Regions from separate parts of the Saccharomonospora sp. genome, predicted to be linked through region 2. Evidence: riboswitches for the same ligand, from Rfam matches in the RefSeq annotation. Region 2 holds a riboswitch; the other holds the start of a gene.
The links. Region 2 has a riboswitch for cobalamin ahead of metE (5-methyltetrahydropteroyltriglutamate--homocysteine S-methyltransferase). Riboswitches for the same ligand answer to the same signal wherever they lie in the genome.

Region 1 (4,270 bases), on a different contig from region 2:
GTAACCGGGGCGGTGCGGCGAAGACGTACCGCAACCTGTGGATCGTGTTCCTGTTGACGGGGTTCTGGCACGGCGCTGCGTGGACGTACGTGGTGTGGGGCGCCTATCACGGCATCCTGCTGGTCGTGGAACGCTCCACCGGTTGGAGCGCCTCCCCCAAGACCCCGGGCGCCGTCATCGGTCGTCGGGCGCTCACCCTGGTACTCGTGATCTTCGGGTGGGTGTTCTTCCGCGCACCCGACCTCGGCTACGCGTTCACGATGTTGGGCAACATGCTGCTGCCTGATTTCACCGGTCTGACCGAGGCGGTGGAGGCCGCGGTCACGAACCAGCGACTGGTGTTGCTGCTGGGCGCGATGGCGGTGTTCTTCCTGCCCGCCCATCCGGTCACGGGGCCGCTTCTGGAGTCGTCGCGCACCACCCCGGCCATGGTCCTGCGCGTCACGGTGATGACGATCGGCGCGCTCTACGCCGCGATCCTGGTGGCGACGGGAACGTTCAGCCCGTTCCTGTACTACCAGTTCTGAAAACCGCGGTTCCGCGGTCCGCGCGGACGCACTTGCGGCCCGTCGTGGCACGGACGAGGGCGAGTCGGCCTTCGCCCGACGCGACGGAGCTCGCCCAGGGTCTCGAGTGGAGGTCCACAACCGACGGAGCCCGGCGACGATCCGTTCCACCGTGGCGGGGTCGGTGGCCCGATGCCGTGGCGGCGTGGCCGGACGGGCACACAAACGCGGGTCCTCGGCAGTAAGCGGTGGTCGGGGCGACGAAGGACCACGTCGCTCGCGGAGTCATCCCCTTCGCGGGAACCCCGATCCCGGCCTGGGGGACGTTGATCGTCGCGAAGAGACGTGCCTGCCAGTGTAACCAAGGACGACCCGAGCTGTAACCGGCCTGACCCCAGAAAGCGCGCCGGAGTCGACGCCGCCGTCAACTCAACGTGTTCCGCATCCGCGCGGCGGCGTTCACGAGGTTGCGCAACGAGGGTTCGTCGAGTTGCACCCAGTCCACGCCCACACCGTGCAGTCCACGCAACAGCTCGGCGCAGTCCGGGATCAGTCTGTCCACAATGTTCACATACCGGAATCCGCCGGGGGCATCATGGTCTGGTTCGGATATAAGCAGCAGCGTCACCGGGCCGACCAACACCGGACGGGTGCGCACCCCGACTCCACGGCCTCGTGAAACCACTCCACCACGGCACGATCGGCCACCGAGAACCGGGTGTCCGGACCGATCTCGGGAACCAGGTAGTGGTTAGTTGGTGTTGAACCACTTCGTCAGCTCCAGCGGCGGCACGGACTCCGCGCCCCACGTCATCGCAGGTGTCGAGCGGGCTCAGCCCGAGGTCGGCGTAGCGCCGTGGGACGGCGCCGAATGTCACGGCCGTGTCCAGGACGTGGTCATAGCAGGAGAGCGTTTCGGGAATCGAGTCCAGACCGGCGTCCCGCAGGGTGCGCCACGTGTCCGTGCGCAGGGCACGGGCCGTCTCCCTCAACTCCGCTTCATCGCACCGCGACGCCCAATAGCGTTCCAGGACGCGTTTGAGTTGCCCCGATTCGGTCCGATCCTGGGATAACCGAGTACGGTCGTTCCGATCGTGGTGGCCAAGGCTCTCCCCTCGCGAGCTCGACGGCGTCACCGGACGGTTCCGAAAAAGCTCGCAGGCGAACAGCACGACGATGACCACGCCACGTCGTCCTCGCGCCGGAGTTTCCCTCGAACGTCCGGTAGGTCGCGCACACCGGCGGTGTGCGCACCGATGGCAGGTCTTCGGACTCGCGGGCGGACCGGCTCACGCCGGGTTTCCCTACCGGCCGTCGCTTCCCAGGCCGAAAGGCCCAGTGCGGGTGTCGCCGGTCGAGACGACCGGCCACGGCGTTCGTTCCCACTCACCGCTGCGGGGCAGTCCCGGATTCCCACCGGGTTCCCTCTTGCGACGCCCCGCCCGGAGACGGGCGAACCACCGGCGGCGACTCAGGATAGTGGCGCTGTCCGGCAGGACAAGGACGTCCGCCCAGCCGGAGCAGCCGGATCAGATGTGCCGTGTCACTCACGGCAGTGCACGGCCACCTCGGAGCTCGCCCTCATCAATCACCGTACCGGCCAGCAGCTCGGAACGTTCCCCGGCCCACGAGATGTACAGGTACTCACGAGCGCGAGAACCCGCCACGTAGACCAATCCTCGCTCCCTGGCCCATGCGACCTCACGTTCCGGCTCCTTAAGCTCCCGAACGCCCCGTGGAGGGAGCTCACGCTGCGAGACACCCACAATCGCGACAGCACGGTATTCGAGACCTTTAGCACGGTGCATCGTCATTACCCGGACGACCTCACCGAGAGCGTTCTCGTCCGTCCCTGCACCTACTTCAGCCGCGGGCACTCCTCCGGTGGACAAGGTATCCGCCAGATCAGCAACCCTTCGGTTCGACCGCGTTACGACGGCCATCTGCGACCAAGTCACCCCGTCCCGACGCCAGGACTGGAGCTTGTCGATCAGCGCCGAATGCTCCTGCCTCGAGCTGTCGAAACCGCGGGCCTCCGGGACAGGGCCTCGGAACGCCGAACGTGCCCCCGCCAGAGATTCGGTATCGCCTTCGAGGTCATCCACAGCGTGTCCGTAGGCCACCTTTAGCGACCAATCGAGGATCTCTCGGGAAGTCCGATAGTTCACGGTGAGCCGCCGAGACCGGCCTCTCGTTTCGATACCGTATCGCGACAGCACAATCGGCTTGCCGTAAATCCGCTGATGCGCATCACCCACGATGAACAGATCATCACTGTCGTGAGGCACCAATGCCCGAATCAACCTCCAGTGGGCAGGGTGCAGATCTTGTGCTTCATCCACGACGACATAGCGGTATTTGGGGAGGGCACCGCGGCGAATACCACTGTCGAAGACAGGCGCCTCGTGCGGGTTCAGTTGCGCGGCAATGGTCGCCGCCCTCGCAGCAGCCCGTGTGAAAGTGATCAGGTTCTGCGCATTGAGGAGCTGGGTGAACCGTTCGAATACCGCCCACAGGTCCGCTCGCTGAAGCCGAGAGATGCGCCTTCCCCTACCACTACGGGACACGGTGAGGTATTCGGCTCTTTCCTCAATACCTTGCGCGAGAACTACTTCGTTCCACTCGCTCTGTAAGAAAGAGATGTCCCACTCTTCGGCAGCCGCCGCACGAGCTGTCTCCCATGCTTGCAGCACACCGGGATCATCGTCTTTCCGCAGCGTCAGCCGGGCTCCGTCCCCGATCCGAAGGACCCGCTGCGCCAGCGAGTCGATGTTGACGACATCCACCCGTCGTCGCATCAATTCCGGCCCCGCCAGTTCAGTGAGCTGGGACTCGATGTTCTGCGCCAGGTTCCGAGTGAAGGTCGTGAACAACACCTTCGCGTCGCTCGCCTCCTCGTCAAGGCGCTGGGCAAGATGGCGAGCCCGATGGATGGCGGTCACGGTCTTGCCCGTGCCCGCTCCCCCGGTCACGCGATACGGCCCCTTCCAGCCGTTGTGGTAGGCGAGCCTGCGCTGCAACGGGTGCAACCAAATGCGCCAAGCCTTGAGATCCGACTCGAGCGCCGCTCGCAGTTCCTCGATACTGCCGTCCGTGAAGACGAGCCTGGACTGCGGACGGTCGAGCGCACCCAGCAGGTCACCGGTGTCGATGTTCGATTCGACCTCGGCGATGAGGTCGGCCCACACTTCGTCCACCCCACGACCGGCGGCAAGGTCCAAGACCGCATTGCCCTGCACGCCCGGCAACTCCTCAGCCACCGTAAGAAGCTGGTCCTCGTCAGTGATGGTCACCAAACGCTCGGCGATGTCGGTGTCGATACCGAATCGCCGAAGGTCACGAGCTCGGATGCCGCTGAGGACGGGAGTGCGCCGCGGCTGGGTGCTCGACACCGCGCTCGCCTGAGTGATCGCCTTGTTCAGCGCCGCGGCATCCACCACGTCGAGCGCGCCGGTCACTTCGTTCACCCCGAAGCGCAGCTTGGCCGCGTAAGTGTAGGCATCATCGTGGGGTTTCACCGCCACGAGCACGTATCCACTGGCCCGAGGAAGTTCGATGAGAACCGCGCGCCAAAAGTCGTTCACCCGTGCCGTCTTGATTCGCGGATCGCGGACGCCTTCGGGAGTCTTGAGGTCGAGACCAGTGAGGTCGGGGCGTTCCTGAAGCTTGACGACGAAGTCGAGGACCTTGTTCTTTATCGATCCGTCCAAACTGGAGTAGCTCTTGCTGAACAGACCCGACACCACCACACGTGTACTCATCAG
Region 2 (4,270 bases):
GGCGTAGTCGGCGCGACGCGCATCCTGCGGGCGCAGCTCGGCCAGCCGTCGCCGGACGCTCTCATCCCGCACCCGGTCGGCGCCGTTGCGGTCGGCGACGGCTCGGCGTGCGGCGACGAGTTCTCCTTCCAACTCGTCGCGTCCCTCGCGCAGCGCACGGCCGAGCACAACGACCTCGTCGACCTTCTGGCGAGCGAAGGACAACCACGTCCTCACCTGCGCATCCAGGTGAGTCTCGACGGCCACGTCGTACGGCACGTGCAGCAACGAACAGGACGTGCCAACGGCGACGTCGCCTGCCATACCGAGCAGCGTGGCGGCCGTGGTCAAAGCCCGGTCGAGATCGGTGCGCCACACATTGCGCCCGTCGACGAGACCGGCCACCAATGTCTTGTCCCGCAAGCCGGTCAACGCCGAAAGATCGTCCACTCGCGAGTCTCCAGCCACGAAGTCGACCCCGACGGCCTCGATGGGCGCCGAGGCCAGGATCCCCAACGCATCGCCGAGATCCCCGAAGTAGCCGGGCACGAAGAGCTTCGGCCGGTCGCCGATCGAACCCAACGCGTGGTAAGTGTCGCGCAACGCGTCGAGTTCGCGTCGCGTGCGGTCAGCGGCGAAGGCGGGTTCATCGAGCTGCACCCAGTCCACGCCCGCACGACGCAGTTCACGCAACAATTCGGCATAAGCCAGAACCAGTTTGTCCACGCTGTCCAAAGGAGAGAATCCCTCGGGAGCATCCGGATCCGGTTTGGACAGTAACAGCAGTGTCACCGGGCCGACCAGCACAGGCCGGGTACGCACACCCAGTTCCAAGGCCTCGTGGAACCGCTCCACCACGGCACGGTCGGCCACCGAGAACCGAGTGTCCGGGCCGATCTCGGGCACCAGATAGTGGTAGTTGGTGTCGAACCACTTCGTCATCTCCAGTGGCGGCACGGAATCGGTGCCACGCGCCATCGCGAAGTAGGTGTCGAGTGGGTTCAGGCCGAGGTCGGCGTAACGCTGCGGAACGGCACCGAACGTCACGGCCGTATCCAACACGTGATCGTAGAAGGAGAACGAATCGGGAACCGAGTCCAGTCCCGCCTCCCGCAGGGTGCGCCACGTGTCCGCGCGAAGGGAACGGGCGGTCTCCCTCAACTCCGCTTCGCTGCCACGCGACGCCCAATAGCGTTCCAGGGCGCGCTTGAGTTCCCGGTTCGGTCCGATCCTGGGATAGCCGAGTACGGTCGATCCGATCGTGGTGGCCAAGGCTCTCTCCTCGCGAGCTCGACGGCGTCACCGGAAGAACTGCCGAAGGAACCCGCAGGCGAACAGCACGACGATGACCGTGCCACGTCGTCCTCTCCCGTCCGCCGGAGTTCCCTCGAACATCCGGAAGGTCGCGCACACCGGCGGTGTACGCACCGATGGCAGGTCTTCGGACTCGCGGGCAGGTCCGGCGCGTACCGGATTCCTACTGGCCGTCGCTTCCCAGGCCGTAAAGCCCAGTGCGAGTGTCACCGGTCGATCTGACCGGTCACGGCGTTCGTTCCCGCTCACCGCTGCGGGGCAGTCCCGGATTCCCACCGGGTTCCCTCTTACGACGCCCCGCCTGGCGGACGGGGCGAACCACCAGCGCGACTCAGGATAGTGGCGCTACCGCGTAGAACAAGGGTGTCGCCCGGTCGGAGCAACACTTCAGGCCCCCGACTCCTCCGGTTCTCCTGCCTCGTCCGGTTCCTCCGACTCGTCCGGGACGAACGCCAGTTGGTCGGGGTGGAAACCGTCACGTCGAGGTGGTAGCAGCCACGCCTCGGGCCTGACGCTCTTCTGCCTCCCGAGCTCAGCCAGATCGAGCGGTGCCGAAAGGTCGGTTCCGTAGACGAAACCATCGGTCACCGGTTCGAACGACAGGTTCTGCGGCTCCATCCCGGTGCCCACCGCGACGAGGTAGACATCGTCCAGCGCCGTGGAGAACGCGGCCCACCCGCCGGCGAAGCGCCACACCCGCGCCCGCACCTCCGCGCCCTCGATGCTCCACCAGACGACGGGCCAATCGGAGTAGCGGCGAGACTGCTGTTCGGCGTGTTCCACGAGCGCGGGGATGAGCCCATCGGGCCTCGGCACCGAGCTGTCCGGCAGGGTCACGTTGACCACTCCGAACGCTCCGCTGAACGCCACTTCTGCCAACGGGTCCTTACCGTTCGGGCACATCACCGACTCGTACCGTTGCCTCGGCAAAGTGCCCACCCGCACGCCACCGTCGGCGTCCAGTTCCCGGTGGCCGAGCCACAACGCCCACGGCGGTGTGCCCGGTAGACCTTCGAAGAAGTCCACCCAACGAGGACCGTGGAACTTCTCGTCCAGGCCGTACACCTGGAAATCGACGACCTGCGGCTTTCCTGCTGCGGCGTTGGAGTCCACTCGTCGATGGTGCACCGTGTCCACCGTTTCGGCAGCTCGACGCCAGTGTCGTAAGCACCGTCACCAGCACTGTCGCCGCCCGGTGTCGCCCGCGTCGGTTACAACGACCAACGACGGAAACCGGCCTCGGCGTCCACGACGTTCCCGGTGATGGTCGAGGCATCCTCGCCGAGCAGTAACGACACCACCGCCGCCGCCTCCGCCGGTGTGTTCCAGTGCCAACCCGAGGGGAACGAACCACCCCTTCGGTACTGCTCCGCGAAAGCCCGCACGAGCAACGACGTGACACGCACATTGACCGACCACGTCGTGTCGAGTTCCTCCGCGGTCCACTCGTCGAGTGCGGAGCCGGAGGAATGGGCGTGGTCGACGATCAGAGTGTCGAGCGACCGCGAAACCGATTCCCCCGACTCTGCTGACTCCCGGCACAAGCGCGGTACGCGCGGTCGACCGCTGTCGTCGACAGTGGTCAGCGGGGCAACCGAATATCGGCGCCGGTCACGCCGGCTGCTTCTCCCCCTCGGTCGAGCCGCTGCCGGCGGAGGCTTGCGCGGCACTGCGGCGGTCCTGCTCCTCAAGCTGCGCCGGAGTCGGATCGACCCCCAAACGTTCGATGGCCTGCTGCAATACCGACTGACTGGCGGTGAGTCCGTCGAACACCGCGGCCCGGAACTCGTAGGCCTCCTTGCGCAGTGTCCTGGCTTCGGCGAACCTGCTCTCGGCCTCGGCGATCATGGCGTCGGTCTTCTTCTTGGTGACCCGCTGCAGCTCCGCGGTCTCGTTCTCCGTCCTCTCGCGTTGCGCGGCGAGCTCCTTCTCGACGGCCTCGCGCTGATTCTCACGCCGCTGCCGCGCTTCCTCGTCGAGGCGGTCCCGTTCCTTCGCGGCGTCGGCCGCGAGTTTCTCGGCCTCGGCCTGAGCCTTGGCCCTGGTCTTCTCGGCGTAGGCATCGGCGGCGTCGCGCATGTCGGCCGCCTCCCTCTCGGCCTTCGCCTTCAGCTCGGCGATCTCCTCCTCGGCGAGCTGCATCATGGTTTTGACCCGCTCGGTCATGGCGGCGGGCCCTGCCGGATCCTCCACCATGCGCGCCAGCGCGGTCTTGGTGTCGGCGAGTTCCTTCTGCGCGTAACTCAGTGCCTTCGTCAGCTCGGCGACCGACGCCGTGGCCTCATCGCGGTGCCGCGTAGCACTGGCCAGCTCTGCGGTGAGCTTTTTGACGTGCTCGTCCACTTGCACCTGCTCGTAGCCGCGAAAGGCAGTCGCGAACTGCGGATTCGTCACCTGTGTAGGGGATGCCTGCGCTTCAGCCATTCGGCCACCATAATGAGTCCGGGTCGCCGATCCCATCTCTCGCTTGCCCCTTTCCGGCGAAGTATCGGACAGCAGCGCTGAAAGGTTCCGCGAGAAATCCGTGTGCCGACATCGGCTAGGAGGTCGCAGTGGAGGCAGTTCTCGCCGACCTCGCCGCGAACTGGCCCCTCTACACCGCAATTCCCGTGGTGGCCGCCCTCATCGGTTACGTCACCAAACGGGTCGCCATCGAGATGATGTTCCGGCCGATGGAGTTCATTGGCATCAAGGGAACCTTCCTCGGCTGGCAGGGCGTGGTGCCCCGGCACGGTGGCAGGATGGCCGCCACCGCGACGGACCTGCTCACCCGCAACGTGCTGGACGTCTCCGACGTCTTCGCCAGGATCGACCCGGACCGGCTCCTGCGCGAGATCGAGCAACCGCTGCTGAAGGCCGTCGACGACATCGCCAGAGAGGTGTTGTCCGAACATCATCCGAGGCTGTGGCAGCGGCTCCCACCGATGGCGCAGGACCTGGTGGTGAAGCACATCCAAGCTGCCTCACCACGCCTGTT

Region 1: another riboswitch for cobalamin. It lies ahead of M7H19_RS00470 (5-methyltetrahydropteroyltriglutamate--homocysteine S-methyltransferase); the one in region 2 lies ahead of metE (5-methyltetrahydropteroyltriglutamate--homocysteine S-methyltransferase).

The regions. Positions count from the first base shown of each region.
Region 1 covers NZ_DAHVQP010000006.1:7,209-11,478, reverse strand. The annotation lists partial or broken gene M7H19_RS00475 (MBOAT family O-acyltransferase) at 1-527, shown strand, start outside; partial or broken gene M7H19_RS00470 (5-methyltetrahydropteroyltriglutamate--homocysteine S-methyltransferase) at 982-1,611, opposite strand; cobalamin riboswitch at 1,747-1,983, opposite strand; gene M7H19_RS00465 (UvrD-helicase domain-containing protein) at 2,054-4,267, opposite strand; gene M7H19_RS00460 (DEAD/DEAH box helicase) at 4,267-4,270, opposite strand, start outside.
Region 2 covers NZ_DAHVQP010000097.1:3,748-8,017, forward strand. The annotation lists gene metE (5-methyltetrahydropteroyltriglutamate--homocysteine S-methyltransferase) at 1-1,251, opposite strand, end outside; cobalamin riboswitch at 1,394-1,631, opposite strand; gene M7H19_RS11470 (hypothetical protein) at 1,681-2,406, opposite strand; gene M7H19_RS11475 (hypothetical protein) at 2,505-2,837, opposite strand; gene M7H19_RS11480 (DivIVA domain-containing protein) at 2,905-3,717, opposite strand; gene M7H19_RS11485 (DUF445 family protein) at 3,846-4,270, shown strand, end outside.